Regions from separate parts of the Sinorhizobium chiapasense genome, predicted to be linked through region 2. Evidence: riboswitches for the same ligand, from Rfam matches in the RefSeq annotation. Region 2 holds a riboswitch; the other holds the start of a gene.
The links. A riboswitch is a leader RNA that binds a small molecule or an ion and turns the genes downstream of it on or off. The one in region 2 is predicted to bind S-adenosylmethionine.

Region 1: another riboswitch for S-adenosylmethionine. It lies ahead of metA (homoserine O-acetyltransferase MetA); the one in region 2 lies ahead of RB548_RS00770 (O-succinylhomoserine sulfhydrylase).

The regions. Positions count from the first base shown of each region.
Region 1 is NZ_CP133148.1:3,686,140-3,701,631, forward strand. Features, by position in the region: gene RB548_RS17645 (Y-family DNA polymerase) at 1-705, opposite strand, end outside; gene RB548_RS17650 (ImuA family protein) at 746-1,693, opposite strand; gene RB548_RS17655 (metallopeptidase family protein) at 1,860-2,294, shown strand; gene RB548_RS17660 (Trm112 family protein) at 2,309-2,497, opposite strand; gene RB548_RS17665 (LON peptidase substrate-binding domain-containing protein) at 2,508-3,188, opposite strand; gene trxA (thioredoxin) at 3,509-4,486, opposite strand; gene RB548_RS17675 (prolyl-tRNA synthetase associated domain-containing protein) at 4,545-5,054, opposite strand; tRNA gene RB548_RS17680 (tRNA-Gly) at 5,384-5,458, shown strand; gene RB548_RS17685 (aldose epimerase family protein) at 5,725-6,741, opposite strand; gene RB548_RS17690 (vWA domain-containing protein) at 7,174-8,358, opposite strand; gene metA (homoserine O-acetyltransferase MetA) at 8,365-9,291, opposite strand; SAM riboswitch at 9,353-9,430, opposite strand; gene RB548_RS17700 (AAA family ATPase) at 9,700-10,539, opposite strand; gene RB548_RS17705 (RidA family protein) at 10,686-11,066, opposite strand; gene leuD (3-isopropylmalate dehydratase small subunit) at 11,079-11,684, opposite strand; gene RB548_RS17715 (hypothetical protein) at 11,821-12,066, opposite strand; gene RB548_RS17720 (HpcH/HpaI aldolase/citrate lyase family protein) at 12,220-13,125, shown strand; gene RB548_RS17725 (DUF1737 domain-containing protein) at 13,122-13,328, shown strand; gene RB548_RS17730 (ubiquinone biosynthesis hydroxylase) at 13,493-14,707, opposite strand; gene tesB (acyl-CoA thioesterase II) at 14,925-15,492, shown strand, end outside.
Region 2 is NZ_CP133148.1:154,349-169,840, forward strand. Features, by position in the region: gene pstC (phosphate ABC transporter permease subunit PstC) at 1-632, shown strand, start outside; gene pstA (phosphate ABC transporter permease PstA) at 629-1,951, shown strand; gene pstB (phosphate ABC transporter ATP-binding protein PstB) at 1,965-2,780, shown strand; gene phoU (phosphate signaling complex protein PhoU) at 2,927-3,640, shown strand; gene phoB (phosphate regulon transcriptional regulator PhoB) at 3,875-4,558, shown strand; gene RB548_RS00740 (GcrA family cell cycle regulator) at 4,639-5,157, opposite strand; gene RB548_RS00745 (aspartate aminotransferase family protein) at 5,574-6,773, shown strand; gene argF (ornithine carbamoyltransferase) at 6,808-7,725, shown strand; gene RB548_RS00755 (Hsp33 family molecular chaperone) at 7,998-8,993, shown strand; gene apaG (Co2+/Mg2+ efflux protein ApaG) at 9,050-9,442, opposite strand; gene RB548_RS00765 (CDP-alcohol phosphatidyltransferase family protein) at 9,553-10,167, shown strand; gene RB548_RS00770 (O-succinylhomoserine sulfhydrylase) at 10,218-11,402, opposite strand; SAM riboswitch at 11,446-11,524, opposite strand; gene RB548_RS00775 (2'-deoxycytidine 5'-triphosphate deaminase) at 11,599-12,696, shown strand; tRNA gene RB548_RS00780 (tRNA-Gly) at 12,848-12,922, shown strand; gene RB548_RS00785 (transporter substrate-binding domain-containing protein) at 13,074-13,925, shown strand; gene RB548_RS00790 (sterol desaturase family protein) at 14,037-14,849, opposite strand; gene RB548_RS00795 (tellurite resistance TerB family protein) at 14,934-15,344, opposite strand; gene RB548_RS00800 (thermonuclease family protein) at 15,394-15,492, opposite strand, start outside.

The sequences.
Region 1 (15,492 bases), 810 kb from region 2:
GCCATGCCGCTCCAGCGAGAGGCGGACGTCACCGGAAAGATGCCGCGCCAGTTCAAGAATGTGCTCTTCTTCCTGAAGCGGCTCGGCAAGCCGGCGTTCGGCGGAAAAGCTCGGCACCGGAAGACGGGGCGAGAGAGGCTCGTCCGCGTGGCCTCTCGCCTGATCGAGCCGCAGGAGAAGAGAAGGACCGAAGCGGCGGGCCAGAGGCGCGCGCGGTGCCTGAAGAAGATCACCGATCTCTTTCAGCCCGACCCGCTCGAGCAGGGCGGCAGTTTCCGCCGGCAGGCGCAGGGCGGCGACCGGCAAGGGTGCGAGAACCCGTTCGGCATCCTCGGGCGCGATGACGGCCGCACTGCCGTAGCGGGCAACCGCCCAGGAGAGGCCGGCAGAGGAGGAAATCACCGCCCGCGCCTCGATGCCGAGCAGGAAGAGACGCGAAAGCACGTCGTTAACCAGCGCCTTCTCGCCACCGTGAAGATGGGCGCAGCCGGTGATGTCGAGGAACAGGCCATCCTTTCCATCGAGCGCGACCAGCGGCGTATAGCGATCGCACCAGTCGGCAAGGCCCTCCAGAAAGGCCCGGTCCGCCGCCGGATCGTCGATGATCACGTCGAGCGACGGGCACATGGCGCGGGCCTCCGCCGCCCCTTGGCCCCGCTTCAGGCCTACCCGTTCAGCAAGCGTGTCAAGCGCGACGAGCCGCATGGCATTGTCGATCTTGGCAGCAAAAACCACGGGCGGATGATCAGGACGCCCTTGCGTAAGCCAGGAGGCGCCCCAGCGAATCCGCGCCACTCGATCGGCCGACAGATGCGGAAAATGGATCGACAGAATTCGCTGATTGTCCGTCTGCCTGAGGAGCGACGGACTGCTCGATGGTGTAGAAGCGGCGGTCATGGGCATTCCATTCCAGAAAGATATCGGCAGAGGCGTAGGCCCTGCTTTTTTCGACAAGGACGTGAAAGGCTGGATGGCCGATGCTGCCGCAAAGCATCGAGCCATCGGGGAGAGGTTGCTCGCCGGCAGATGCCGGCTTGATCTGAAGCCGGAAAAAGGCGCTGCTTGCCTCCTCCTCGCCCGCCTGCCGGAAGAGAAGAAGAGGCACTCCGCCCGCCCGGGCCCTTACATGCAGGCGCCGGCTCTCGCTCAAGGCGAGACAGTCGGGATTGCCGCGGATTTCCAGAACGACGGCCGCAAAGACCGGTACTGAAAGGGCCGTTTCGGCAACCCAGAGCGCATCCTTGACCGTGCGTATCGAAACGAACAGGAAGCGCTCGATGTCGAGCCCATAGGATTTGAGGCCCGGCGCATAGGGAAGCCCGGCCTCGCGAGAGGCAAGGGCCTGGCTGATCCACAGGACCGGCGCCAGATGACCTTTCTCCTTTTTCCTCTGCTGACAAAGCACCGCAAGTGCCGTCACGAAGCCGGCGGCTGCACCCGCATCGCGCGTTTCGGCATTGCGGATTTCCGTCATGCCCTCGAGCGGCAGCCCGCCCTCGAGCACGTCATCAAGCCGGGGGACGCCAAGGGGCAGGATCTTGTTGCGGGACGCCTCCTCCCTTTTACGCCGGAAACCGGTAGGATCGGTCGCCTTAGCTGCACGCACGACCCCGGGCAGCCGGCGATTTTCAATCTGCGCTATGGTTTCGCGGAGGGAAAGAACGGTTTCCCGCTGCACGGCTTTCTCGGCCATGACGGTCGGCTCCACCAGATGTTCATGTTATGTTCTTATGGATTCCAGAGCCTGCCGCAAGAGTCAACAACCAAGTTTGAGAATTTATTCCTCTGCCTGCCTGAGCAGAATTCAACACTCGAAAAACAAAGGAGAAATCGTTATATGAGGGCAACAAGGAGTGCCCATGGCCCGCATTGACCAGACCGATGATTGGCGGGAACGCCACGCACCGACGCTCAGCACATTCGAACTGCTTGCGCTTGAAGCCTATAGCCATCTGCCGGAGGAATTCCGCAAGCTGACGACCGACCTCATCATCGAAGTCGCCGATTTTCCGAGCGACGACGTCTTTGAAGACATGGCGCTTGAAACGCCTTTCGACCTGCTTGGCCTGTTCGAAGGCCGCGGCATCGGTGAACGCTTCACCATGGAGACCGGCCAGTTCCCGAACCGGATCACGCTCTATCGCCGCCCGATCCTCGACTACTGGGCGGAAAACGAGGAAACGCTGGGCGATATCATCACCCATGTGCTGATCCATGAGATCGGCCACCATTTCGGCCTTTCCGACGACGACATGGAGCGGATCGAGGCAAGCGTCGAACACGTGGGCGGCTAGTCCTTCAACGAGCCTCAGTCTTCGATTTTGCGCGCCTCCGACACCAGCATGATCGGAACGCCGTCGCGGATCGGATAGGCGAGACGGGCCTTTTCGGAAATCAGCTCCTGGGCTTCGGCGTCGTAGCTCAACCGCCCCTTCGTCAGCGGGCAGACGAGCAGTTCGAGGAGTTTCGGGTCGACCTTGCTGGCGTTGATATCCATCGCTTCGCACTTACTGCAGGATGTTGTCGAGGTCGCCGAAATTGCGGGCAAGCACGATCTCGGTGATCGCGATCAGCGTTTCGGCGCGGGTTTTCAGGTCGGGCGCCTCCAAAAGCGCCTGCTTTTCCGCCGGCCCGTAGGGCGACATCATCGCCATCGAATTGACGAGCGTGCGGTTGCTCGCCCGCTCCACGCTTTCCCAATCCGCCTCCAGCTTGTTGGCGTCGAGATAGGCCCGGAAAGCCGCCAGCAGCGCCTCCCGGTCGACGAGGCTCTCGTCGTCCGGACTGTCGAGATCGGTTGCGAAGGGGCCGATGCGGAAGCGGCGGTAGCCGCGACAGCCGGCCACCTCGGCGAAGAGCCGATAGCGGCAGACGCCCGTGAGCGAGGTGATGTAGCGCCCGTCGCCGGTCTCCGCAAAGGAGGTGATGCGGCCGATGCAGCCGACCTGGCAAAGCGCTGGCACGGGCGCCGAGTCGATGTCGTTCCGCCCCTCGGAGAAGGAGGGCTGGACGATGCCGATCAGCCGGTTTCCGGCAAGCGCGTCATCGAACATCGCAAGGTAGCGCGGTTCGAAGATATTGAGCGGGAGTTGTGCGCCTGGAAGCAGGAGCGCGCCCGTCAGCGGAAATACCGGAAGAATCTCCGGCACGTCCTGAGGACCGAGGTAGCGCGCATTTCCGACATGCATTCTGGTAGACCTTGCAGATACCGGCTTGCCGCGCCTCATCGCCAGGCACGACCCCCCGATCAACAAATGGTGCGTCCCTCGAAAATCTCAAGGGAAAAAGACACGGATCCTGCTGCGGTCCCGCCGCTTACTGCATGATTCCTTAAATCGGAATCGATTTAAGGACAAAATCATGCAGCAATTCAAAGTGCTACAGCGACCCTTGTGCGTCCGATTAATGCATGTCGCTCGAAAGTGTCCAGCGGTTCCGGGACAACGACATGCATGCAAACAACGACTTAAAGCGCGTCGCCCGGCTCCTGCTGAATGCGACGCGCGCTTTAAGAGAAAAGAATCGACGAAAGCTTGCGCCGCGCGGCGATCGTCGCCGGATCCTTCGGTCCCCAGACTTCAAAGAAGCCCAGGAGCTCGCGCCGGGCGCCGTCGTCCTCGAAGCTGCGGTCGCGCTTCATGATCAAAAGCAGGTGTTCAGCTGCCGCATTCCGGTCGCCTTCGACATTGCGGATCTTGGCAAGCTTCAGCCGCGCCGCGTGGTCATCCGGATCGAGCGCCAGCTGATGCTCGAGCGCCGTCGGATCGCCGAGTTTGCGCGCCTCTTCGATCTGGTCGAGTTTCTTCGAGACGGCGCCGATGGCCGCGTCCTTCGCAAGCTCCTCCGGCAATTCCGAAAGCGCCTGGCGCGCCTCGGCAAGCTGTCCGAGCGCAATCATGCAATCGACCATGCCGGCAACGGCGGTCGCATTGTCCGGCTCCGCCTGCAGGACGGCGCCGTAGAGGCCGGCGGCCTCTTCCGCCTCACCGCCATCGAGCAATGCCCTGGCATCGGTCAGTGCGGCTTCGATCTCGGCCTTGCCATCGCTCACGGCCGGCCCCGCGATCCGGTCGATGAACTGCTTGATTTGGCTTTCGGGAACGGCGCCCATGAAGCCGTCGACCGGGCGCCCGCCGACGAAGGCGATGACGGCGGGGATCGACTGGATGCCGAGTTGTCCGGCGATCGAGGGATGGTCGTCGATGTTCATCTTGACGAGCTTCACCCGGCCGGCGGCCTCCGTCACGACCTTTTCGATCACCGGGGTCAATTGCTTGCAGGGTCCGCACCAGGGAGCCCAGAAATCGACGAGAACCGGTTGTTGGCGCGAGGCTTCCAGCACGTCGCGGGAGAAGGTGGCGGTGGTCGTCTCCTTGATCAGGTCGTCTGCAGCTGCGGCTTTCGGCGCCGGCTGGCCGCCGAACGAAGCCGAAGCTGTCATCTGGTTGCCGAAAGAACCTGCATAGGGATTGTCGCTACCGCTCATTCTTCTCTCCTCGCGGACTTGCCGCCCGACTTCATGCATCCGCGCCAAAGATCGTATGTCAGGTCGTCACTTTCAAGACAAGCGGCTCATGCCCGGTCGCTTCCATGAAACGCAGCATGTCCTTCGACGCGATCGAGGTCGTCTGGTCGTTCGAAAGCGGATGGCAGTTGATCGTGTCAAAATCCATCAACGCCTCGTCGAGAATGATCTTCACATTGCCGCCCGTGTCGTTGATCGCGCCGAAGGCGGTGACCGCGCCGGGGATGACGCCCAGATATTCCATCAGCTTTTCCGGCTTGCCGAAGGAAACCTTGCTCGCCGCGCCGATGATCTGATGGACCGTCTTCAGATCCACCGTCGCGTGCTCTTCGACGGTCAGCAGAAAATAATTGTCCTTCTTATCCTTCACGAACAGGTTCTTTGTATGTCCACCAGGAATTTCGTCGCGCAGCGCCACCGATTCGGCGACCGTGAACACCGGCGCATGGCGCTTCGTCGTGTGTTCGATCCCAAGGTCGTCGAGAAAACGGAACAGCTCTTCCGCGGTCTTCGGCTGCGCCTCGCTCATCATCAAAATCCTTCCTGTCGTGGCGATTTCCGCCCTGCTTTACGGAGAAGAGGCGCGCTCCGCAATCTCAGGCGCGGCGATTCTGATCAGCTGGAGCGGCATGCGGGCGAAAACCGCGCGCACTTCCAAACCCCTGCACACTCCCGGCCGGCATGCATCAGTCGAAAACACCGGCATTTCCGGGCTTTCTGGATGGTCCCGAAAAAATTCTTCGCGTTTGCGTCATTTCCCTGTTGCATTTGAAAATGGCTTAGGCCATATAGCGCCCGTCGCCGCAAGACGGGGCGGCACCCACGGTCCACCGACTACCCCCGGACCGCGGATGATGAGCGGGTGTAGCTCAGGGGTAGAGCACAACCTTGCCAAGGTTGGGGTCGAGCGTTCGAATCGCTTCACCCGCTCCATTCTTCCAACCACTTCATTTCAATGCTTTTTTGGCCGTTGTCACTGGAACCATATTGATCGGATAGCCGGCAGGCCGTTCAGTTGTCACCGTTTCGGCCACCGCAGCTCCGCGCGTCCCATTCGGACGCGCTAGCGCATCGGCCCGAAAATCGGAATCGATTTTCGGAAAGCACGATGCGTAGAATCAAAGACTTACAGCGTCCTTTGTGCGTCCTGAAGGACGCACGGCGCTGTAAGGTCGCGGTAGCACTTTGAATTGCTGCACTCAGCTCTTCATGAAAACGTAGTCCGTCTCCTGGCGCAGGGTTTCGCCCGGCCTGAGCACCGCCTTCGGGAAGCCTTCGTGATTGATCGCGTCGGGCCAGATTTGCGTTTCGAGGCAGAAGCCCGCGAAGGGGCCGTAGCGGCGGCCTTCCAGTCCCGGAACCGGCACATCGAGCTTGAAGCCGGAATAGAGCTGGATGCCGGGCTCGGTCGTCAGCACTTCCAGCGAAACGCCGGAATTGATGCTGCGCGCCAGCGCCACGGAATGTTTGCCCATCCGCTCCGGCGAGAGACAGAAATTGTGGTCGTAGGCGATCTTCTCGCCTTCCGTCTGCCGCCGCAGCGAGGTCATTTCCCTGAGATCGAAGGCGGTGCCGGCAACGGCACGGATTTCACCGGTCGGGATCTGCTGCTCGTCCGTCGGAAGGTAGTGGTCGGCGGCGATCATGATGTCATGGCCGAACACGTCATCGCTGCCGTCGAGATTGAAGTAGCTGTGCTGACAGACATTGGCGAGCGTCGGCGCGTCGGCTTGCGATACGTAAGCGACGTTCAGCACGCCGCCGGGCTTCAGCGTGTAGGTGCAGGTGACGGTGCAATTGCCGGGATAGCCGGCCCGTCCGTCGGGATCGGTGATCCTGAGCGTCACGCGATCCTCTGCGAGGTCGACGATCGTCCAGTTGCGCTTAGCGACATTGTCGCGGCCGCCATGAAGATGGGTCACGCCCTTTTCGTTGAGCTCGAGTTGATAGCTCTTGCCGTCGAGCGTGAAGCGCCCGCCGCCGATGCGGTTGGCATTGCGGCCGGGCGTGGCGCCGAAATAGGAGGAATGCACAGGGTAGCTGTCGAAATCCTCGAAGCCCAAGACCAGGGGCGGCTGGTGCCCTTCGAGCCGCAGGTCCTGGATGACCGAGCCCCAGGTCAGCACCTTCGCCGTCAGGCCGCCGCCTCTGAGCGTCACACGATGGACCGGTTCGCCCGAAGGCAGGCGGCCGAAGATTTCCGTGTCGGTGTTCATCCAGTTTCCCTCTCGCCGGACCGGACGTGGATGCCGGCGGAAAACCGCACATCTCTCCCTCGTCCCACTCTAGAGCGCCGTGCGTTCAAGTGAACGCACAAAGGACGTTCTAGCACTTTGATTCTAGAGCATCCTATCCGCTTTCAGTGATTCCACTTGAAAGCGGGATGCTCTAAGCCGGCGACAACCTGCGTCATTTCCCGAGGCGCGGCAACCGCAAAGTCATACTTTTCCGCTGCCTACGTCCGGGGCTGCCCCTCATCCCGCGACCTTCTCCCCGCTTGCGGGAGAGGGTTAGGGTGAGGGGCAATCATGGGTCTTAGAGCGGGATGAGGAAAAGTGTGCGCGGTTTTCCGCCCGCATCCCGCTCTAACTTACTAGAATCGATCACGTTTATGATTTTGGGTCGATTCGACCCAAAATCATCGTGATCTAGCGCGACAGGTCCTTCGTCGCGGCCTGCAGCCCGGCGAGCGTCAGCGGGAACATCCGGCCGCCGAAGAGCGTGCGGATCATGGCGATCGACTGGGTATGACGCCAATGCTCCTCGGGAACCGGGTTGAGCCAGATCGAGCGCGGGAAATGCGCCGTGATCCGCTGCAGCCAGAGCGCCCCCGCCTCGTCGTTCCAGTGTTCGACCGAACCGCCCGGATGGCTGATCTCATAGGGGCTCATCGAGGCATCGCCGACGAAGATGGCGCGGTAGTCGCCGCCGAAGGTACGCAGGAGTTCCGCCGTGCGGGTGACATCGGCGCGCCGGCGGCGATTGTCCTTCCACAGGCCCTCATAGATGCAATTGTGGAAGTAGAAATAGTCCATGTGCCGGAATTCGCTGCGCACGGCAGAGAAGAGTTCTTCCACGACGCGGATATGGTCGTCCATCGATCCGCCGACGTCGAAGAACATCAAGAGCTTGACCGCATTGCGCCGCTCCGGCCGCGTCACCACGTCGAGATAGCCATGTTCGGCGGTGGAGCGGATCGTGCCGGAAAGGTCGAGCTCCTCGGCAGCGCCCTCGCGCACCCAGCGCCTGAGCCGCTTCAGCGCCACCTTGATGTTGCGCGTGCCGAGTTCGACGGTGTCGTCATAGTCCCTGAATTCGCGCCGGTCCCAGACCTTGACCGCGCGCCGGTGACGCGAGCCCTCCTGGCCGATCCTCACGCCTTCCGGATTGTAGCCATAGGCGCCGAAGGGCGAGGTGCCGGCGGTGCCGATCCATTTCGACCCGCCCTGATGACGACCGGCCTGCTCCGCAAGCCGCTGGCGCAGCGTTTCCATCAGCTTGTCGAAGCCGCCCAGCGCCTCGACGAGCTTCTTCTCCTCCTCGGTCAGGTATTTCTCGGCAAGTTTTTTCAGCCACTCCTCGGGAATGATTGCTTCGCCAAATGCTTCCGATGGGGAAACCGCCTCCAGTCCCGCAAAACAATGCCGAAACACCCTGTCGAACCGATCGATGTGGCGCTCGTCCTTCACCAGCGCCGCACGGGCGAGGAAATAGAAGGCCTCGACGTCGAAGGTCGCGATTCCCGTCTTCATTCCCTCGATGAGCGACAGGAATTCCCGGAGCGTCACCGGGACTTTCGCCGCCTTCAATTCGAGAAAGAACGGGATGAACATCGAGGCTCAATGATCTCCCGTGCCGATCTTTTCGAGCTCGTAGGGCGTCGTCTGGTACATCTCGTTGATCCAGTTGCCGAAGAAGAGATGCGCATGGCTGCGCCAGCGGTTCTGCGGCGGCAGGTCCGCGTCATTGTGCGGGAAATAGTCGTGCGGAAGCTTGATCGGCACCCCGGCATCCACGTCGCGGAAATACTCGTCCGACAAGGAGGTCGAATCATACTCCACGTGGTTGAACATGTAGAGCCGTTTGCCCTTCTTTTCGTGCACCAGGCAGACGCCCATTTCCTTCGATTCCATCAGGACTTCGAGCTCCGGCACGCGGTCGATGTCGGCGCGGCGCACCTCGGTCCAGCGCGAAACCGGGACGGCAAAATCGTCGGAAAAACCGTTCAGATAGACAGAGGACGGTTTCAGGTTCTGGTGGCGGTAGACGCCGAAGGCCTTTTCCTTGAGCGGGTGTTTCGGAACGCCGTGGAAATGGTAGATCGCCGCCATCGCGCCCCAGCAGACGTTCAGCGTCGAATGCACATTCGTCGCCGTCCAGTCGAAGATGCGCTTCAGTTCGTCCCAATAGGTGACGTCCTCGTATTCGAGCGTCTCGACCGGCGCGCCGGTGATGATGAAGCCGTCGAACTTGCGGCCCTTCACCTCATCCCAGGTCTCGTAGAAGGCGAGCAGGTGATCCTCGGAGGTGTTCTTCGCCCGGTGACCGCCGAGCCTCACCAGCGATAGTTCGACCTGCAGCGGCGTCGCGCCGATGAGCCGCGCCATCTGGATCTCGGTCTTGATCTTGTTCGGCATGAGGTTCAGGAGCCCGATCTGAAGCGGGCGGATGTCCTGACGGATCGCCACGGTCTCGGTCATCACCCGCACACCCTCATGCACGAGGGTTTCGAAGGCGGGCAGCGTATCGGGTATCTTGATGGGCATCGGGTCCACTCGATCAGTACAAAAAAACCGGCGGCGAGATGATCGCGACCGGTCCTTGGAAATCCACTTTTCCTCGGCCCTTTAGCGATTTCTTTAACGTGGCTGCAAGCCGGCCGGCCAAATCACCACAGGCTGAGTGATAGCGCGCGGCAGGCCGCGCGGTCAACGAAAAACGATTCATAAGGCTGCGGGCCGCGGGGCCTTCGGCGATATTTGGCGCATCATCCGGATTAAGCCGCTCCATTCCCATCCGAAGTCGTTGCGGCCCCTCATCCGGCCTGCCGGCCACCTTCTCCCCGCAAGCGGGGCGAAGGAGACTCGCGGAGCCCTCTCAATTCCCTCTCCCCGCCCGCGGGGAGAGGGCTAGGTGAGGGCAATTGCCACCTTAAAAGCGGTCTGAAGGGTCCCTCAGCCGTCGCGTCGTGCCATGAAGGCGAGGCGCTCAAAGAGGTGGACGTCCTGCTCGTTCTTCAGGAGCGCCCCGTGCAGCTTCGGCAGCATCGATTTCGGGTCGGCGCGCAGATCCGCCGGATCGATCTCGTCGGCGACCAGCAGCCTGATCCAGTCGAGCGCCTCGGAGGTCGAGGGTTTCTTCTTCAGCCCCGGCACCTCGCGAATGCCGTAGAAGGCGGTGAGCGCCGCCGAAAGCAGCGTCCTGCGGATGCCCGGATAGTGCACTTCGACGATGCGGGCGAGCGTCTCGGCATCGGGGAAGCGGATGTAATGGAAGAAGCAGCGGCGCAAAAAGGCGTCCGGCAGTTCCTTCTCGTTGTTGGAGGTGATGATGACGATCGGCCGGTGCCGCGCGTGGATCGTTTCGCCGGTCTCGTAGACGTGGAATTCCATCCGATCGAGTTCCTGGAGGAGGTCGTTCGGGAACTCGATGTCCGCCTTGTCGATCTCGTCGATCAGGAGCACGGTTTTTTGCGCCGCCTCGAAAGCCTGCCAGAGTTTGCCCTTGCGGATGTAGTTCTTCACGTCATTGACGCGGAGATCGCCAAGCTGGCTGTCGCGCAACCGCGAGACGGCGTCATATTCATAGAGCCCTTGCTGCGCCTTGGTCGTCGACTTGACGTTCCACTCGATGAGGTCGAGACCGAGGGCGGCGGCGATCTGGCGTGCAAGCTCGGTCTTGCCGGTGCCGGGCTCGCCCTTGACGAGAAGTGGACGCTCCAGCCGGATTGCCGCGTTGACGGCGATCATCAGGTCCTTGTCGGCGATATAGTCGGCCGTGCCTTCGAACTGCATGGGCTTTTCTTCGATCTCTCCAGCGTCGCGCGTCTGATCAGACGCGCGACGGTCGCTGTAGCGCTTTTGAGTTGCTGCATGTTTTTGTCGTTAAATCGGCTACGATTCAAGGAAACATGCCGTACGCCGAGTCGAGAGGACAGCCTTCACCCGCGAAATGCCGTAACCTCGATCTCGATCAGCATTTCCGGGCGGATGAGATCGCAGACGATCATCGTTGCCGCCGGGCGGATCTCGCCGAACATTTCGCCGAAGATCGGAAAGACCCGGTCGGCAAAGCTGGCGTCGGTGACGTAGTAATGGTTGCGAACGACATCCGAAAGCGAGAAGCCGGCCTCCTTCAAGGCGCCCTCGATCGTCTTCAGGCAGTTGCGCGCCTGTTCCTCCACCGTCTCCGGCATGGTCATGGTGGCATAGTCATAACCGGTCGTGCCGGAGACGAAGCACCAGTCCCCCTTGGCGACGGCACGCGAATAACCTGCCGTCTTCTCGAAAGGGGAGCCGGAAGAGATGAGCTTCAACGTCATGGGCGCTGGCACTCAGGCCCAGGGGCGCGATGCGGCGTTTTTCTGCTCGAAGCTGTCGATGGCGCTCGCCCTCTCCAGCGTCAGGCCGATATCGTCGAGGCCGTTCAGGAGGCAGTGGCGCTTGAACGCATCGACCTCGAACTTGACCGAGCCGCCGTCCGGACCGGTGATTTCCTGTGCTTCCAGATCAATCGAAAGCACAGCGTTCGAACCGCGGTTGGCGTCGTCCATCAGCTTGTCGAGGTCGGCCTGGCTGACGACGATCGGCAAAATGCCGTTCTTGAAACAGTTGTTGTAGAAGATGTCGGCGAACGAGGTCGAAATGACGCAGCGGATGCCGAAATCGAGAAGCGCCCAGGGCGCATGCTCGCGCGAGGAGCCGCAGCCGAAATTGTCGCCGGCAACGAGGATCTTGGCGTTCTGATAGGCCGGCTTATTGAGCACGAAGTCCGGATTCGGCGTGCCGTCCTCGTTATAGCGGGCTTCGGCGAAAAGTCCCTTGCCAAGGCCGGTGCGCTTGATCGTCTTCAGGTAGTCCTTCGGAATGATCATGTCCGTGTCGATGTTGACGACGGGCAAGGGTGCAGCGACGCCGGTGAGCTTGACGAACTTTTCCATGACTTTGGCCTTCGATTTCAGCGGAAACGTTGAAGAGCGTTTAGATCAGTTTTGCGCTGAATTGAAGGAAAATCTGCAGCGCCGCGCGTCTGATCAGGCGCGCAAAGGCCGCTGCAGCACTTTGAATTGCTGCATGTCACAGATCGATGATGGTGCCGCGTCCGTCGTTCCAGATCCGCATTTCGCGTCTATCCCCGGTCGGGTTCACCCGGGCACGCGCATGTGCGGGCTTGCCATTGAGCCTTGCGGCGATGGCGCTGCCGACCGCAACAACGGCCGCGATGCCGGCCAGAGCCACGGCAAGCGAGGCGGTGAAGACGAGCGCTGCCAGCGCGATGGTGATGGCGGCGGCCGTCAGGAGAACAGAGCGGATGCTTTGCATGATCGTCAACCTTTCTAAGATGCGATGTGGGAGCTCGATGCGCCTCTTGCAAGAGGGCGGCCCCGCTACAGCGACCTTGACGCGTCCGATTGGACGCGCGGCGCTGTAGTCGCACTTCTTGCGTAACAATCGAAAGGCGGGCACAACGGTTCCATGACAACTGCGATCGACCATCATCCCGCTCGCCTGCGCCGCTCCGTGCTTTGCGTTCCGGCCGACAATGCCCGCGCCTTGGCGAAGGTGCGGCAGCTTGCCGCGGACGCCGTGATCTTCGACCTGGAGGACGCTGTCGCTCCCGAGCATAAGGGCGAAGCGCGCGAAGCACTTGTCCGGCATCTTTCGAAGAACAGGCCCGACTGTGAAGTGGTCATTCGCGTCAATGCGCTGGGATCCGGCTTCGGGCAGATGGACCTCACCGCCGCACTCGCCGCCAATCCCGACGCCATCCTTTTGCCGAAGGTCGAGAGTCCGGCAGACGTCCAGACGGCTGTCGATTGGCTGGCCGAAAACGACGCACCTGAAAGCCTCAGGCTCTGGGCGATGATCGAGACGCCGCGCGGCCTCATCAATGTCGCTGCAACCGCCGAGACCGGCCGTACCTTCGGCGGCAGGCTCGATTGCTTCGTCGTCGGGCTGAACGATCTCAGGAAGGAGACGGGCGTTCCCGTGCATCCCGGCCGTGCCTATCTCGTGCCCTGGCTGATGCAGATCCTGCTCGCCGCGCGCGGCAGCGGGCTTGATGTCATCGATGCGGTCTTCAACGATTTCCGCGACGCCGAGGGTTTTGAGGCCGAATGCCGCCAGGGGCGCGACATGGGCTATGACGGCAAGATGCTCATTCATCCGGCGCAGATCGGCCCGGCGAACGAACACTTCGGCCTCGATCAGGCGGCGATCGAGGAGGCACGCGCGATCATCGCGGCGTTCGATCTTCCGGAAAACGCCGAGAAGGGCGTGATCAATCTCCATGGCCGGATGGTCGAGCGGCTGCATCTCGACCAAGCCCTGAAACTGGCCGCCAAGGCGGACATGATCGAAAGACGAAAGGCAAGACCTTGAAACTCTACCGCTTCCTCACCGGCCCCGACGACGCCACCTTCTGCCACAAGGTAACGGCGGCGTTGAACCAGGGATGGATGCTGCACGGCCCACCGACCTATGCCTTCAATGCCGATACCCAGCACATGCAGTGCGGCCAGGCGGTGGTGAAAGAGGTGGCAGGCAAGGACTATCACCCGGACATGAAGCTGTCGGAGCAGTAAGCAATCTTTGGCGGCTGGGCAACTTGCCCCTCACCCTAACCCTCTCCCCGCAAGCGGGGCGAGGGGACTGAGCGCGTGCTGCGAGTCTCCTTCGCCCCGCTTTGGGGGAGAAGGTGCCGGCAGGCGGATGAGGGGCGCAGCACGCGAAAAGCCCCCACTCCCCTTCAGATCGGCTGGCCCGCAAGCAGGCGCGGGTCCCCCTCGCCGGCCACCCCGGCCGCCTGGCGGATGAAGAAGTTCTTGAGCGACGGAAGGCGATCGACGATACCGAGGCCGACATCGCGGGCGATCCTGATCGGCGTGATGTCGTTGGAAAACAGCCGGTTCAGGACATCCGTCGTCACGCCCATCCGGAAGGTGTCGAAACGCCGCCAGATCTGGTAACGCTCAAGAACCGCGAGCGACCCTATGTCGAGGCCGAGGCGGTCCGCCTCGACGATCGTTTCGGCGAGCGCCGCCACGTCCTTGAAGCCGAGATTGAGCCCTTGGCCGGAGATCGGGTGAATGCCGTGAGCGGCATCGCCCGCAAGCGCGAAGCGGGGTGCTACGAACTCCCGGGCAAGCGTCAGCCCGAGCGGAAACGCCCTGCGGCCGCCGACGACCTTGAGGTGGCCGAGCTTATGGCCAAAACGGCGCTCAAGCTCTTCCTCGAAGAGGAAGTCGTCGGCCTTGACGAGGCGTTCGGCATCGAACGTGCTCTCGGTCCAGACGAGCGAGGAACGGTTGTTTTTCAGCGGCAGCGTGGCAAAGGGGCCGGCGGGCAGGAAATGCTCCTCGGCCGTGCCCTCGTGCGGGCGTTCGTGCTCGACCGTCGTGACGATCCCCGACTGGCCGTAATCGAACTCCACCACCTTGATGCCGGCCGCCTCGCGCAGCTTCGAGCGAACGCCGTCGCAGGCGACCAGAAGCCGCGCCTCGATCGTTTCGCCGCCGGCAAGCGTCATCGCCACCGCGTGCTCGCCGCTCTTGAAGCTCTCGACCATCGTCGATTGCCGGATGGAAACGCCAAGGTCCTTACAGGCGGCGCGCAGCGCGCCGACCATCGCCGTGTTCGGCACCATATGGGCGAAGGGGCGCCCTTCGCCACCGTCGCCCTCGAAGGTAAGAAAGACAGGGCGGACGGGATCGACCGCCTTCGAATCGGTGATCACCATCCTGAGGATCGGTTCGGCTTCGGGCGCAATCGCATCCCAGACACCGAGGACATCGAGCATCCGCTCGGCAGCCGAAGCGACGGCGGACGCCCGCTCGTCCTTCTTCCAGGCGCCTTCCGGCGCGCCGTCGACGACCGTGACGTCGAGATGGGGCGCCGCCTTCTTCAGCGACACGGCAAGCGACAGGCCGACATAGCCGCCTCCGGCAATCAACACATCGATCATCCGCTTCTCCCGTCGCACTTGAGGCCAATCGCGCTTGAGCCCCATCGCCCTTGAGCATTGTCCTATGGCTATATAGATCAATGCCATCGCTGTTCCTACTGCTGCATGTCTCCTTAAATCGGAGGCGATTTGAGGAGACATGCAGCAACTCAAAGTGTTACAGCGGCCTTTGCGCGTCTGAAAGGACGCGCGGCGCTGTGAAGGAGACCGCCGAAAGATGTCGCGCCCCGCCGAAACTGCCACGCCCATGGATGCGCTCCTTGCGATACTCGACCTCGAGAAACTGGAGGAAAACCTGTTTCGCGGCTTAAGCCCCCAGGTCGGCTGGCAACGGGTCTTCGGCGGACAGGTGATCGGCCAGGCGCTGGTGGCGGCACAACGCACCGTCGACGAGGGTCGTTATGTGCACTCGCTGCACGCCTATTTCATGCGGCCGGGCGATCCGTCGGTGCCGATCATCTACGAGGTCGATCGTATCCGCGACGGTTCGAGCTTTGCCACCCGGCGGGTCGTAGCGATCCAGCACGGCAAGGCGATCTTCTCCATGTCGGCTTCCTTCCAATACGACGAGGACGGTTTCGAGCATCAGTTCGAGATGCCGAAGGTGGCGATGCCCGAAACATTGCCCGGCGAGCGGGAACTCAGGGAAAAGTTCCTCGTCCACGCGCCCGAGGCAATTCGCAGGTACTGGGAACGGCCGCGGCCGATCGAGATCCGTCCAGTATCGCTGGAGCACTACTTCTCGCGCGACAAACTGCAGCCGACGCAGGACGTATGGGTGAAAG
Region 2 (15,492 bases):
AGTACGCCAGCCCACGGCTGCGTTCGACGGCCAAGCCGCTCCTCGAAGTGCTCGCCGGCATCCCGACGATCGTCTACGGCTTCTTTGCGCTCGTGACGGTCGGTCCGTTCCTGCGCGATATCTCGGCGCAATTGAGCGGTCTGCTGACTGGCAGCTACCAGAGCTTCATTCAGGCGCAGAGTGTCATCACGGCCGGGATCGTCATGGGCATCATGCTCATTCCGTTCGTCTCCTCGTTGTCCGACGACATCATCACCCAGGTGCCGCGGGCGTTGCGCGATGGCTCTCTCGGTCTTGGTGCCACGCGCTCGGAGACGGTGAAGAAGGTCATCCTGCCGGCCGCACTGCCCGGCATCGTCGGCGCGTTGCTGCTGACGGCTTCGCGAGCGGTCGGTGAAACCATGATCGTCGTGCTTGCCGCCGGTGTCGCGGCGCGCATGCAATTGAGCCCCTTCGAGCCGATGACGACCGTTACGGTCAAGATCGTCCATCAGTTGACGGGCGACCTGGAGTTCACGTCGCCGCAGACGCTGGTCGCCTTCGCGCTCGGCATCACGCTGTTCGTCATCACGCTCTGCCTCAACATCTACGCGCTCTACATCGTGCGCAAATATCGGGAACAGTACGAATGACCGAACTTGCCTCCCCCACGGTAAAGGTCTCCACCCGTCCTGCCGAAACCCGCCGCGATATTGGTATCAAGCGCCGTTATGCGGCAGAGCGGCGCTTCCGCGCCTACGGCATCACCGCCATCACCCTTGGTCTGCTGTTTCTGGCGATCCTCATCTCGACGGTGGTCTCCAACGGTTACACCGCCTTCCTGCAGACGACGATCACGCTGCCGATCGAGTTCTCCGAGAAGGTGATCGATCCGAAGAACGAGCGCGCCACCGATCCCAAGGTCTTGATGACCGCAAACTATCCTTTGCTCGTTCGCGATGCTCTCGTGAAGCAGCTCGGCCTCGACCCGACGAAGCGGCCCCTGCTCAAGCAGGCGACGGATATGATCTCCCCCAGCGTGCGCACGCAGCTGCGCAACATGGTGGTTGCCGACCCGTCGCTGATCGGCAAGACCGTCCCGGTCACAATGCTTGCCGAGGCTAATATCGACTCCGCCTTCAAGGGTCAGATCGACCTGTCGGTGGATGAGGGCAGGCGCAGGGTCAAGGACCAGCAGGTCGCCTGGATGAGCCAGCTTGCCGATGCCGGCGTGCTCAAAAAGAGCTTCAACACCGGCATCTTCACGTTCGGTGCGTCGAGCCGCCCGGAAGCGGCGGGCGTCGGTGTCGCACTCGTCGGATCGCTCTACATGATGCTGATCGTGCTGGTCCTGGCGCTGCCGATCGGGGTCGCCGCCTCGATCTATCTCGAGGAGTTCGCGCCGAAGAACCGCCTCACCGATCTGATCGAAGTCAACATCAACAATCTCGCGGCCGTACCGTCGATCGTTTACGGTCTTCTCGGCCTTGCCGTCTTCATCAACTTCGCCGGCATGCCGCGTTCGGCGGCCCTCGTGGGCGGTTTCGTGCTGACGCTGATGACGCTGCCGACGATCATCATCGCCACGCGTGCGGCACTCAAGGCCGTGCCGCCTTCGATCCGTTCCGCGGCACTCGGTCTCGGTGCGTCGAGGATGCAGACGATCTTCCACCATGTGCTGCCGCTCGCCATGCCGGGCATTCTGACCGGCACGATTATCGGCCTTGCGCATGCACTTGGCGAAACGGCGCCGCTGCTCTTGATCGGCATGGTGGCCTTCGTCGTCGATTTTCCTGGATCGCCGCTGGAACCCTCCACGGCACTGCCGGTGCAGATCTACATGTGGGCAAATGAGCCGGAACGCGCCTTCGTGGAGCGGACGTCTGGAGCGATCATCATTCTCCTGATCTTCCTCGTCTTCATGAACCTGGGCGCAATTCTCTTGCGGCGTCGCTTTGAGCGCCGCTGGTAGTGGGGTAAGGACTATGAACATGATGTCGGAAGCTGCAGTGGAAAAAGCTCTGGATCTGAAAATGAATACGGTGCCCTACAAGATGATCGGCAAGGATGTGTCGGTCTACTACGGCGAGAAGCGCGCGCTCTTCGACGTCAATCTCAATATCCGTGAAAACACCGTCACAGCCTTGATCGGTCCGTCGGGCTGCGGCAAGTCGACGTTCCTGCGCACCTTGAACCGCATGAACGATACGATCGAGCACTGCCGGGTTACCGGCAAGATTACGCTGGACGAGGACGACATTTACGATCCGTCGATCGACGTCGTGGAACTGCGCGCGCGCGTCGGCATGGTTTTCCAGAAGCCGAACCCGTTCCCGAAATCGATCTACGACAACGTCGCCTATGGCCCTCGCATTCACGGCCTCGCCCGCACGAAAGCGGATTTCGACGAAATCGTCGAAACGAGCCTGCAGAAGGCCGGCCTTTTCAACGAGGTCAAGGATCGCCTGCAAGAGCCGGGCACCGGCCTTTCCGGCGGCCAGCAGCAGCGCCTATGCATTGCGCGTGCCGTTGCGGTCAGCCCCGAAGTGATCCTGATGGACGAGCCCTGTTCGGCGCTCGATCCGATCGCCACCGCGAAGGTCGAGGAACTCATCCACGAACTGCGCGCCAACTTCACGATCGTTATCGTGACCCATTCGATGCAGCAGGCCGCGCGCGTTTCGCAGCGCACCGCCATGTTCCATCTCGGCAATCTCGTCGAGGAGAACGATACGGACAAGATGTTCACCAATCCCGATGACCAGCGCACGCAGGACTACATCATGGGTCGGTTCGGTTAAGCCAGGCGACTAGAGCATCCCGCTTTCAAGTGGAATCGCTGAAAGCGGATAAGATGCTCTAGAATCTAAGCGCTGGAGCGTCCTTTGTGGGTTCATTGAGCGCATGGCGTTCCAGTCAACCGGGTTACGAATTCAAGGAACGAAACATGTCATCCACACACATCATGTCGGCATTTGACGACGAGCTTAAATATCTGACGCGCCGCGTCTCGGAAATGGGTGGGCAGGCCGAACAGATGGTGGCGGATTCCGTCCGGGCGCTGGTGAATTCCGACCTGGCGCTGGCGCAGAAGGTGATTTCCGACGACGCGATCCTCGACGACGCCGAGCGACAAATCGGTGAGAAGGCGATCGTAACCATCGCCAAGCGCCAGCCGGTCGCATCCGACCTGCGCGAGATCATGGGGTCCATTCGAATTGCGGCGGACCTGGAGCGCGTTGGCGACCTCGGCAAGAACACCGCCAAGCGCGTGATCGCGGTCGCCGGATCCGGCATCCCGCGCAAGCTCGCGCGTGGCCTGGAGCATCTGGCGGAGCTGGCCCTGGTCCAGCTCAAGGAGGTGCTCGACGTCTACGCCTCTCGCTCGCCGGAAAAGGCGAACCGCATCCGCGAGCGCGATGAAGAGATCGACGCGATCTATACGTCGCTTTTCCGCGAACTGCTGACCTATATGATGGAAGATCCGCGCAACATCACCCCGTGCACGCATCTGCTCTTCTGCGCCAAGAACATCGAGCGTATCGGCGACCACGCGACCAACATTGCCGAAACGATCTATTACATGGCGACGGGCGCCCAGCCGCAGGGTGAGCGGCCGAAGGACGATAATACGTCGACGCTGGGCTCAGTAACGGACTAGAGCATCCCGCTTTCAAGTGGAATCACTGGAAGCGGATAAGATGCTCTAGAATCAAAGTGCTAGAGCGTCCTTTGTGCGTTCATTTTGAACGCACGGCGCTCTAGGGCGCCCGAGAGCCCGATAGCCGCATGCCTTGGTTTGCATGCGTTAATCTTGTCCGGTCGCGATCTTTCGCGGCCCACAGAGTGTCGCGGTGGCATGATGGCACCCGCGCGTGGGAAGGAGCATGACCGAATGTTGCCGAAGATAGCTGTTGTCGAGGACGAGGAGGCGCTGAGCGTCCTCCTGCGCTACAATCTCGAGGCCGAAGGTTTCGACGTCGATACGATCTTGCGCGGAGATGAAGCTGAAATCCGCCTTCAGGAGCGGCTGCCCGATCTCCTGATCCTCGACTGGATGCTGCCCGGCGTCTCCGGCATCGAACTTTGCCGCCGACTGCGGCAGCGGCCGGAAACGGAGCGCCTGCCGATCATCATGCTGACCGCGCGTGGCGAGGAAAGCGAGCGGGTTCGTGGTCTCGCTACCGGCGCGGACGACTATGTCGTCAAGCCGTTTTCGACACCGGAACTGATGGCGAGGGTGAAGGCGATGCTCAGGCGTGCCAAGCCCGAGGTGCTTTCGACGGTGTTGCGTTGCGGCGACATCGAGCTCGATCGCGAGACGCACCGCGTCCACAGACGCAGCCGCGAAGTCCGGCTCGGACCGACGGAGTTCCGGCTCCTGGAGTTCCTGATGTCCTCGCCAGGGCGCGTCTTCTCGCGTTCGCAGCTGCTCGACGGCGTCTGGGGACATGACATCTATGTCGACGAGCGCACCGTGGATGTGCATGTCGGCCGTCTGCGCAAGGCGCTGAATTTCTCGAACATGCCCGATGTCATTCGCACCGTGCGCGGCGCCGGCTATTCGCTTGAAAGCTGAAGGCCGGCGGCCATCCTTCGATGGACATCAAAAAAAGGGGCGTCACCGCCCCTTTTTCAATTGCGTTCGCGCGAGGCCGGTCAGCGCATGCGCCGGCGTTCGCCGGAAGGCTGATAGGCGAGCCGCGTGTGATAGCTGCAATAGGGCGACGATTCCGGTGAGTCGTTGCCGCAGAAATGGAACTCCTCCTTCAGGGGGTCGCCGATCGGCCACTTGCAGGTGCGCTCCGTGAGTTCCGTCAGGCCGAGGCGTCGCGACATCGGGACGACGACGTTCGGTGCGAGTTCGAGGTCCTGATCGGCGACGAGATCGACTTCGATCTCTTCCTTGAGGACAGTGGCGCCAGCGGTGCGGGTGACGGTGCGGGTGGCGACGCGCGCGGCATAGTTCGGCGCCCGGGGGGCCGACGTGGTGCGCTTCGGGCGTGCGGCAGTGGTCGCGCCGCCGGCCTTGGCTCGGCCCGGCAAGCTCAACCGGTGAACCTTGCCGATCACGGCGTTGCGGCTTACGCCGCCCAGTTGTGCCGCAATCTGGCTGGCGCTCAAGCCCTCGGACCACAGCTTCTTCAGTTTCTCCACCCGCTCGTCAGTCCAGTTCATTTCTGCACTCTCCGTTCTCGGCGTTGGATGGCAGAATCCATCACCACGCTCCGGAAAAACTCCGGAGCTGCAACGCGATAACTCTTTTGGTGACTAGGTCCGCCGCATGCGTCTAGTAATTGAATATTAACCTACTGGCAGGGTGACTCCGTGGCAAGAGTCGCGGGAATCGCGCCGAATCGATTTCGGAGTTTTCCCCAACTTGCTGGCTGGCCGTTGCATTTTTGCAAGCCCCCGCTGGAGGTTTTTTCGCACATCGGAATCCGCGCGTTCAAGCTCGCTGCAAGCCTTGGTTTTGTTGACATTGCGGTGCGAAATAGGAATAGTGCCTGCGCCGCCGAAAGGCGGCATTTTTGATTTTTATCGGACACGATCGCCCGATATTGATGCCAACAGGACGGAAGGAGAAGTTCGCCATGGCCGCAACAACGCCGCTCTACGACACCTACATGCGTGCGCCGTTGCGTTTCGAGCGAGGCGAGGGCGTCTGGCTTATTGCCGAGGACGGCTCGCGCTATCTCGATTTTGCCGCCGGCGTTGCCGTGAACTCGCTCGGCCATGCCCATCCGCACCTCGTCGAGGCGCTGAAGGCGCAGGCGGACAAGGTCTGGCATCTTTCCAACCTCTATGAGATTCCGGGCCAGGAAAGTCTGGCGCGCCGGCTGACGGCGGTGACCTTCGCGGACCGCGTGTTCTTCACGAATTCGGGTGCGGAGGCGCTGGAATGCGCCATCAAGACCGCGCGCCGCCATCACTTCGCCAAGGGAAATCCGGAAAAATTCCATATCATCACCTTCGAAGGCGCCTTCCATGGCCGCACGATCGCGACGATCGCCGCCGGCGGCCAGCAGAAGTACATCGAGGGTTTCGGACCAAAGGCACCGGGCTTCTATCAGGTTCCTTTCGGCGATATCGCCGCGGTCAAGGATGCGATCAACGACGAGACGGCGGCGATCCTGATCGAGCCGATCCAGGGCGAGGGCGGCATCCGCCCGGCCAGCAAGGAATTTCTGCAGGAGTTGCGGGCGCTTTGCGACGAATTCGGCCTGCTGCTCATCCTCGACGAGGTTCAGTGCGGCATTGGCCGGACCGGCAAGCTCTTCGCCTATGAATGGGCCGGCATCCGGCCGGATATCATGGCGGTCGCCAAGGGCATCGGCGGCGGCTTTCCCCTGGGCGCCTGCCTTGCGACCGAAGAGGCGGCTGCTGGCATGGTGACGGGCACGCATGGCTCGACCTATGGCGGCAATCCGCTGGCGATGGCGGTCGGAAACGCGGTCCTCGATGTCGTTCTCGCCGACGGGTTCCTGGAGCAGGTGCGCGACGTCGCGCTCGTTTTCCGGCAGGGGCTTGCGTCGCTCAAGGACCGGTTCCCGGATGTGATCGAGGAAATCCGCGGCGACGGGCTGATGCTCGGCATCAAGGCGAAGGTGCCCTCGGCTGACCTGTTGAAAGCAATCCGCGCCGAGAAGCTGCTTGCAGTTCCGGCCGGCGAAAACGTGCTGCGCCTGCTGCCGCCGTTGATCACCACCGCCGCCGAGGCCCGAGAAGGGCTCGCAAGGATCGAGCGCGCCGCCGAAGCGGTCAGGAGCAACAGCGGCAACGCGGCGGCCTGATCGGCCCGACTCTCACGACAGGAATTCTTGAGCAATGACAGGTACCAGACATTTTCTCGACATCTCGGCGATGGCGGCTACCGACTTGAGGACGATCATCGACGACGCGCGCGTTCGCAAGGCGGCAACCAAGGACGGCACCGCCGAACGCCCGCTTGCCGGCAAGATGCTCGCGATGATTTTCGAGAAGCCCTCCACCCGCACGCGCGTCTCCTTTGACGTCGGCATGCGCCAGCTCGGCGGCGAGACCTTGTTCCTTTCCGGAACTGAAATGCAGCTCGGCCGCGCCGAGACGATCGGTGATACGGCCAAGGTACTTTCGCGCTATGTGGACGCGATCATGATCCGCACGACCGACCATCGGCGACTGCTGGAGCTCGCCGAACACGCTACGGTGCCGGTCATCAATGGTTTGACCGACGACACGCATCCTTGTCAGCTCATGGCCGACATCATGACGTTCGAGGAGCATCGCGGATCGGTTAAAGGCAAGACGATTGCCTGGACGGGCGACGGCAACAACGTCCTTCATTCGCTGATCGAAGGCTCCGCACGCTTCGGATATCGCATGAACATGGCGGTGCCGCTCGGTTCCGAACCGCAAGACAAATTCCTCAACTGGGCGCGCAACAATGGCGGCGATATCCTGCTTTGCCATGAGGCCGAGCAGGCCGTCGCCGGCGCCCATTGCGTCGTCACCGACACCTGGGTGTCGATGAACCAGGAGCACCGCGCCCGCGGCCACAATGTTTTCCAGCCGTATCAGGTCAACGAGGCCCTGATGAAGCATGCTGACCCGGACGCGCTGTTCATGCACTGCCTGCCGGCACACCGCGGCGAGGAGGTGACGGACGAGGTCATTGACGGCCCGCAGTCGGTCGTTTTCGACGAGGCGGAAAACCGGCTGCACGCGCAGAAATCGATCCTTGCCTGGTGCATGGGCATCGTCTGAGGAGCAGTACCGATCTTTAGAAACCGAGACTCCTATTGAATTTATCGAGCTGAAACACAATTTAGGCGGCAAGCGGGCGGCTTCGGTTCTGCTGCCGGGTAGTGGCCGCCATCAGCCATTGTGCATTGCGGGCGCGTGCTGCGCACCGTCGGAATGCACATGCCTTCTGGAAAAATTCGATCGCGACAGGGTCAAAATGAGATGGCGGGCAGGCTGCGCCGGGGATGCCGATGTCTCCACGCAGCTTTCGCCTGCGATGCAAGGAGCAAGATATGACAGAAACAGCACGGGGGCTTGGCGAATTCGATTTTGCCGGTGACGACCACGTTGTGCCTTTCCACGTTGAAGGGCTCGACGTGCGCGGGCGCGCCGTGCAGCTCGGGCCGATGCTCGACGCCATCCTGGAGCGGCACAATTATCCGCTGCCGGTGGCGCGTCTGGTTGCAGAGACAGTGGTGCTGACGGTGCTGCTCGGCACGTCGCTGAAGTTTGAGGGCAAGCTGATCGTTCAGACCCAGGGCGACGGTCCGGTCGATCTTGTGGTCGCGGACTTTTCGACCCCGGATCGGGTCCGCGCCTATGCCCGTTACAGCGAGGAGGCGCTCGCCGCGGCCGAGCAGGGTGGACGCACGCAGCCCCATGAGCTCCTCGGCAAGGGGGTTCTTGCCTTCACCATCGACCAGGGCGCTCACATGCAGCGCTACCAGGGTATTGTCGAACTCGACGGTGCAACGCTCGAGGAAATCGCTGGCGCCTATTTCCGCCAGTCGGAGCAGATTCCGACCAAGGTGCGCCTTGGTGTTGCCGAGCTTCTCGATCGCGACGAGAACGGAAAGCCGCGGCACCGCTGGCGCGCTGGTGGCATGGTTGCCCAGTTCCTGCCGGACGCCCCCGAACGCATGCGCCAGCCGGACCTTCCGGGCGGCGATGGCGACGAAGGCGAAGCTCTCCAGCTCTTCGCGGAAGATGATCTCTGGTCGGAAGCCAAGGTGATGGTCGAGACGATCGACACCGACGAACTGACCGATCCGACCGTCGGAACGGAACGGCTGCTCTACCGACTGTTCCATGAACGCGGGGTCCGCGTCTATCAGCCGCAAGCGGTCTATGATCGCTGCAGCTGCTCGCGCGAGAAGATCCGGGGAGTATTGGCGGGGCTCGACAGCGACGACATCGAAAGCAGCATCGAAGACGGCGAGGTCAAGGTGACGTGCGAGTTCTGCTCCACCACCTATCGTTTCGAGGCGAGCGAAGTGCGCCCTCAGTGATGCATCTCCACCTGATGCATTTCAACTGATGTCCGAACGGTGTTTGGTCCGCGCCCTCAGTTCAGGGTGCGGACCAGCCCGGGCGAATCGAGCGAGAAGGCGGGGATAGCGACATTGAAGGTCTCTCCGTCCTCGGCCTCCATGCTGTAGTGGCCGAACATGACGCCCGAGGGTGTATCCAGCGGGCAACCGGAGGAGTATTCGTAAGTGTCGCCGGGGTTGAGCAGAGGCTGCTCGCCGATCACGCCGGGGCCACTCACTTCGTCCACTTGGCCGTTCTCGTCGGTGATGTGCCAGTAACGGGTCATCAGGCGAACCGTGATTTCGGAATGGTTAGAGATGACGATGCGATAGCCCCAGACATAGCGGCTATCGTCCGGATCCGACTGTTCTTCCAGATAGTACGGTTCCACCGTGACTTCGATGTCGCGAGTCAGGGCACGATACATGTGCAACACCTTATGCCAAATTTATTCGGGTATTCTACTGCAATATGGTTTCGGCAAGAATAACAGCAAGATTGCATGAGTCCCATTCAAATTAGACGGAGCCGAGATCCATGCTCGACGGTGCGGTGCGCAGGCGGCTCGATCCGCTTCTTGACCGGTTGGGCGTCGCTCTCGTCAGGCGCGGCGTAAGGGCTGACACGATCACGATTGTCGGTCTTGGCCTCGGACTGGCGGCCGCGGGCCTCATCGCATATCGGTTCTATCTCGCCGGCGCCGTCATGATCCTGCTCAGCCGGTTGTGTGACGGTCTCGACGGGGCCGTGGCGCGCGCCAGCCGCCGCACGGATTTCGGCGGGTTTCTCGATATCGTCCTCGACTTCGCCTTCTATGGCGCAGTCCCGCTCGCCTTCATCGTCGCGGATCCATCTGCAAACGGCCTTGCCGGCGCCTTTCTGCTTTTCTCCTTCTATGTCAACGGATCGAGCTTTCTCGCCTATGCCATTATGGCCGAGAAGCGCGCAATGACGACCAGCGTGCGTGGAGCAAAGTCGCTCTATTTCACGACCGGGCTCGCCGAGGCGACCGAGACCATCATTGTTTTCCTAGCCTTCTGCCTGTTTCCCGCGTGGTTCCCACCTCTCGCGGCGGTGTTCGCGGTCGTCTGCCTCTACACGGCCGTATCGCGGATCGTTCTTGCCCGCCTCAGCTTCCTGGAGCCGCGATAAAGAAACCGCCCGCGTAATGACGGGCGGCGTCAGTTGAAGCAGCGGGTTGATCAGGCCGTCACGCTCTTCAACGCGCGAGCGAAATCCTCGATCAGATCCTCGCTGTCCTCGATGCCGGCGGAGAAGCGCACGGTGCCGGCGGAAATGCCGAGTTCGGCGCGAGCTTCCTCCGTCAGGTTCTTGTGCGTTGTCGTGGCCGGATGGGTGATCAGGCTCTTGGAATCGCCGAGGTTGTTGGAGATCCGGACGATTTCCAATGCGTTCTGAAGCGCGAACGCCGCTTCCTTGCCGCCCTTGAGTTCGAAGGCGACCAGCGTCGAGCCGCCGGTCATCTGCTTCGCAATGATGTCAGCCTGCGGATGGTCCTTGCGGCCGGGATAGATGACGCGGCCGACCTGCGGTTGCTCGGCGAGGAAATCGGCGATGAGCCGGGCGCTTTCCGTCTGCTGTTTGACCCGCAGCGGCAGCGTCTCGATGCCCTTGAGCAATGTCCAGGCGTTGAACGGCGACATGGCCGGGCCGGTATGGCGGAAATAATCGTGGAGGTTTTCGTCGATCCATTCCTTGTTGGAAAGCACGACGCCGCCGAGGCAGCGGCCCTGGCCGTCGATGTGCTTGGTGGCGGAGTAGACGACGACATGCGCGCCGAGTTCGAGCGGCTTCTGGAAGAGGGGGGTCGCGAACACATTGTCGACGACCAGTTTGGCGCCGATCTGATCGGCGAGCTTGGCGACGCCGGCGATGTCGATCACTTCGAGCGTCGGGTTGGTCGGGCTCTCCAGGAAGAAGACCTTGGTGTTCGGGCGAACCGCCTTCTCCCAGTTTGCGAGATCGCGGCCGTCGACGAGCGTACATTCGACACCGTATTTGGGCGCGAGGGTCTCCACGACCCAGCGGCACGAACCGAAAAGCGCGCGGGCGGCGACGATGTGATCGCCCGCCTTCACCTGGCAGAGGATCGCCGAGGCAACGGCCGCCATGCCGGAGGCGGTGGCGCGGGCGTCTTCGGCTCCTTCAAGCATGCACATGCGCTTTTCGAACATGTCGTTGGTCGGACTGCCGTAGCGCGCATAGATGAAGCCGTCGGTCTCGCCCTTGAAGCGGGCTTCCGCAGCTTCGGACGTTTCGTAGACGAAGCCCTGTGTCAGAAAGATCGCTTCGGAGGTTTCGCCGTATTGCGAACGGAGCGTTCCGCCATGGACGAGTTGGGTTGCCGGGCGCCAGGTCTTGCTCATGCGACAATCACTTTCAAACAAAAAAACCGGCCGCGAAAACGGGCCGGTTTGACACCCGGCCATTTTAGCTACTTGTTTAACGTGGCTGCAAGCCGACCGGCCAAATCACCACGGGATAAAGCTCCAATACTGCCTGGGCGCGCTTGCGTCAATTCCCGGAGTTTGGTTTTGTCTGGCAACTGGAATGAGGTTCGGAATGGCTCGCGAGACAGGGATTTTGGCCGACCGCGCAATTGCCGCGCTGTTTGCCACGGGGCGCTTGAAAAGCGAGAGACCGCTGGATGATGACCAGATCCAGCCGGCGAGCCTCGACCTGCGCCTCGGCGCCAAGGCGTTTCGCGTCCGGGCGAGCTTCATGCCCGGCCCGGCCCATCTTGTTGCCGACAAGCTCGACCGCCTGAAACTGCATGTCATTGATCTCACGGTCGGGGCGGTGCTGGAAACGGGCTGCGTCTATATCGTGCCGCTGATGGAGAGCCTCGCACTGCCGGAAAACATGTCGGCTTCCGCCAATCCGAAGAGTTCGACCGGACGCCTCGATATCTTCACGCGCGTCATCACCGACAGGGCGCAGGAGTTCGACAAGATCCCCGCCGGCTACAGCGGCCCGCTCTATCTGGAAATCAGCCCGCGCACCTTTCCGATCGTCGTCAGGCGCGGTTCACGCCTGTCGCAGATCCGTTTCCGCGTTGGTCAGTCGATGCTCTCCGAACAGGAGCTTCTGGCGCTGCACGAAAGCGACGTGCTCGTCGCAAGCGAGCGGCCCAACGTCACCGGCGGCGGCATTGCGCTTTCGATCGATCTCAAGGGCACCGGTCCGGACGGCCTCATCGGCTACCGCGGCAAGCACCATACCTCGGTCGTGGATGTCGACAAGAAGGCGGAGCATCCGATCTTCGATTTCTGGGAGCCGCTCTACAGCCGCGGCCGCGACGATCTGATCCTCGATCCGGACGAGTTCTACATCCTCGTCTCGCGCGAGGCGGTGCATGTTCCGCCGCTCTACGCGGCCGAAATGACACCCTTTGATCCTCTGGTCGGCGAGTTCCGCGTCCACTATGCCGGCTTCTTCGATCCGGGCTTCGGGCACGCCTTGGCCGGCGGCAGCGGCAGTCGGGCGGTGCTGGAGGTCCGCAGCCACGAAGTGCCGTTTATCCTGGAGCACGGGCAGATCGTCGGCCGCCTCGTCTACGAGCACATGATGGAGCGGCCGGAAGGTCTCTATGGCCTCGACCTTGGCTCGAACTATCAGGCCCAAGGCCTGAAGCTTTCCAAGCATTTTCGCGCCGAGTGAGCCCCGAGCAATTCCAGGAAAAGTGTGTAACGGTTTTCCGTCCGGAATCGCGTAGCTTCAAGGAACTGGATCATTTCGCTGTTCAATGACGGAATGAAATGATCTAGTCGCTTGACAGATCGCGGTTGTTGAGGAAATTTCCGCTTCTGTCGCGGGTGTAGTTCAGTGGTAGAACGCCAGCTTCCCAAGCTTGATGTCGTCGGTTCGATCCCGATCACCCGCTCCATTTTTCTTGTCTCGTCCAACGATATGATGGAACTCCGGGATGGCTCGTGCGATCGAGGTTCCTGTAGCCAGTCGGGCAACATCTCGATAATCTTTGGAAAACCAAACCGAATCCGCGTGTTCCAGGCCGCGGCTCCAAGTATCGGATCGTAATGACGCGTGCTCTGAGTCTACGTATTTGCGGAATCCTTGCGCTCTGCGCCTTCCTCGTCGCCGATCCGGTGCTTGCGCAACCGCGGGATCTGCCGCTTCTCTTCGACGCCCGCGAACGCATCGCCCGGCCGGACCTGACCGGACTTGCACGGCTTCGCTTTTTGACGACGGTCGATTTTCCGCCGTTCAATTTCATCGACCAATCGGGCAAGCTTTCGGGTTTCCACGTCGACCTCGCCCGCGAAATCTGCCGCGAGCTTGAGATCGAGGACAAATGCCAGATTCAGGCGGTGACCTATGCGGAACTGATCCCGGCGCTCGAACAAGGCCAGGGGGAGGCCGTCGTCGCGGGTATCGCAGTTCGCCCGGAACTGCGCCAGCGTTTCGCCTTCTCCAGGGCTTTCATGCAGTTGCCGGCTCGTTTCGCTGTCAACACGAAGGCAGAAGATGCCGTGGCTAACGCGGCTGAGCTCGAAGGCAAGCCCGTCGGCGTCGTGTCCGGCACGACGCACGAGGCCATGCTCAAGGCCTTTTTCCCGAAAATCGAGCCCAAGGCCTTTCCAGACCGGGAGGCGATGCTTTCGGCTTTGCGGCAGGGTTCGGTTGCGGCCGTCTTCTCCGACGGCATGCAGCTCTCGTTCTGGGTTTCGGCCAGTGTCGCCGGAGGATGTTGTGCCTTGCTCAATGGCGCTTATTTCTCGCAACACTACCTAGGGGAAGGTTTGACGATCATGAACCGCAAGGCCGAGCCGGCATTGACCCAGGCGATCGATCACGCCTTGCTGGCGCTGTCGCGCAGCGGCAGGCTCGAGGAGATCTATCTGCGCTACTTCCCGAACGGCATTTATTGATCGAAGCGGAGCCAGCGCTCCTAGAGCATCCCGCTTTCAAGTGGAATCGCTGAAAGCGGATAAGATGCTCTAGAATCAAAGTGCTAGAGCGTCCTTTGTGCGTTCACCGCTCTAGCCACGCCGGAAAGGCAGCATCAGCGACCAGGCGAGCTTGATCGGCGCGTCGCGCCCATAGGCCTTGAGGCCCGTCTCGATGGCATCGTCGCCGCTTGCCGGTTGTGCCACATAGGTGGAGAACAGCCGGTCCCAGATTGAAAGGTTGAAGCCGTAGTTGGAATCCGTCTCGATCCCCTCGACGGAGTGGTGGATGCGATGCATGTCTGGCGTGACGATGAAACACCGCAGCCGCCGCTCGATCTTGGGCTGTAGGCGCAGATTGGCGTGGTTGAACATGGCGCCGGCGTTGAGGACGATTTCGAAGAGCAGCACGGACAGGGCAGGGGCGCCGAGTAAAACAATGATCGCCGCCTTCCACACCATCGAGAGAAGAATTTCCAAAGGATGGAAGCGGAGTGCCGTCGTCAGATCAACCCCCGGATCGGCATGATGGACGCGATGGATACGCCAAAGGATCGGCAGCTTATGGGAGGCAACGTGCTCCAGCCAGACGGCAAAATCCAGCACGACGAAGGCGATTAGGCCGGAAAGCAGCGCTGGGACGCCCAGTGCGGGCAGCGCCCCGTATCGGTGGGCGTCGGCCCAGAGCGCAACGCCCGTGGCTGCGGCCGGAAAGACGATGCGCAGGAAGACCGAGGAGAGAACGAGAATCGAAAGGTTCGTCGCCCAGCGACGGGCCTTCAACGCTTTCACGAGCTCCGGTCGTTCCAGGCGCGGATGAGAGAGTTCGAGCAGCGCGAGGAGGGCGAAGGCAGTGGCAAAGGCGATGAGGCGCCAAAGCGGTTCCGCAACACCGTAAAACAGCATCCGTTTAGACCTCGTCGATGCGCTCCAGTCGCCCGGAACAGCGGGGAGCCGGCCCGCGCCTCCGGCGATTCTGGGTTAGGGAATCTATTTCCTGAAGCGCGCGATCGCGCCGCGTTCGATGCCAGCGCAGGTCAGTTTGTCGAGGCCCAGCCGGTCGCGCAGCAATTGCAAGAGCCGGATTTCCTCGTTGCGAATACGCTGATCGGCGGCAGCAAGCTCCACGGCGAGTGCATACGCCGTGTCATAAAGCCGTTGCGGCAAGGCTTCGCGGATCATTTCAAGAATGACGTCTAGGCCCTCCGGCGCAGCAAGCTGGGCCGAGCACTCGCGGCCAATGTCGATCAGCCTGTTCTCATCAAAACCGTCAAAGCCGGGCAGAAACCGGACGAGCTCACCGATGCGGGCAAATTCGTCATCGGTCATGTTCCGATCGACAGCGGACATCATCACCATGACATAGACGAAGGCTTCGTGCTGGCTGAGGCTTGGCGGCATTTGACCGGACTCCTGTGACTGAGGGGCAGTTAGGAATTTCGGGTTGGGCTTACAAGTCTGGTGCCGTGTCCTCCGGTATTGTCGCCACCGGTGGTTCATCGATGATGAGCGGCGCGCGGCTCAGATCGCGCGGGTCGTCGCCGTAGAA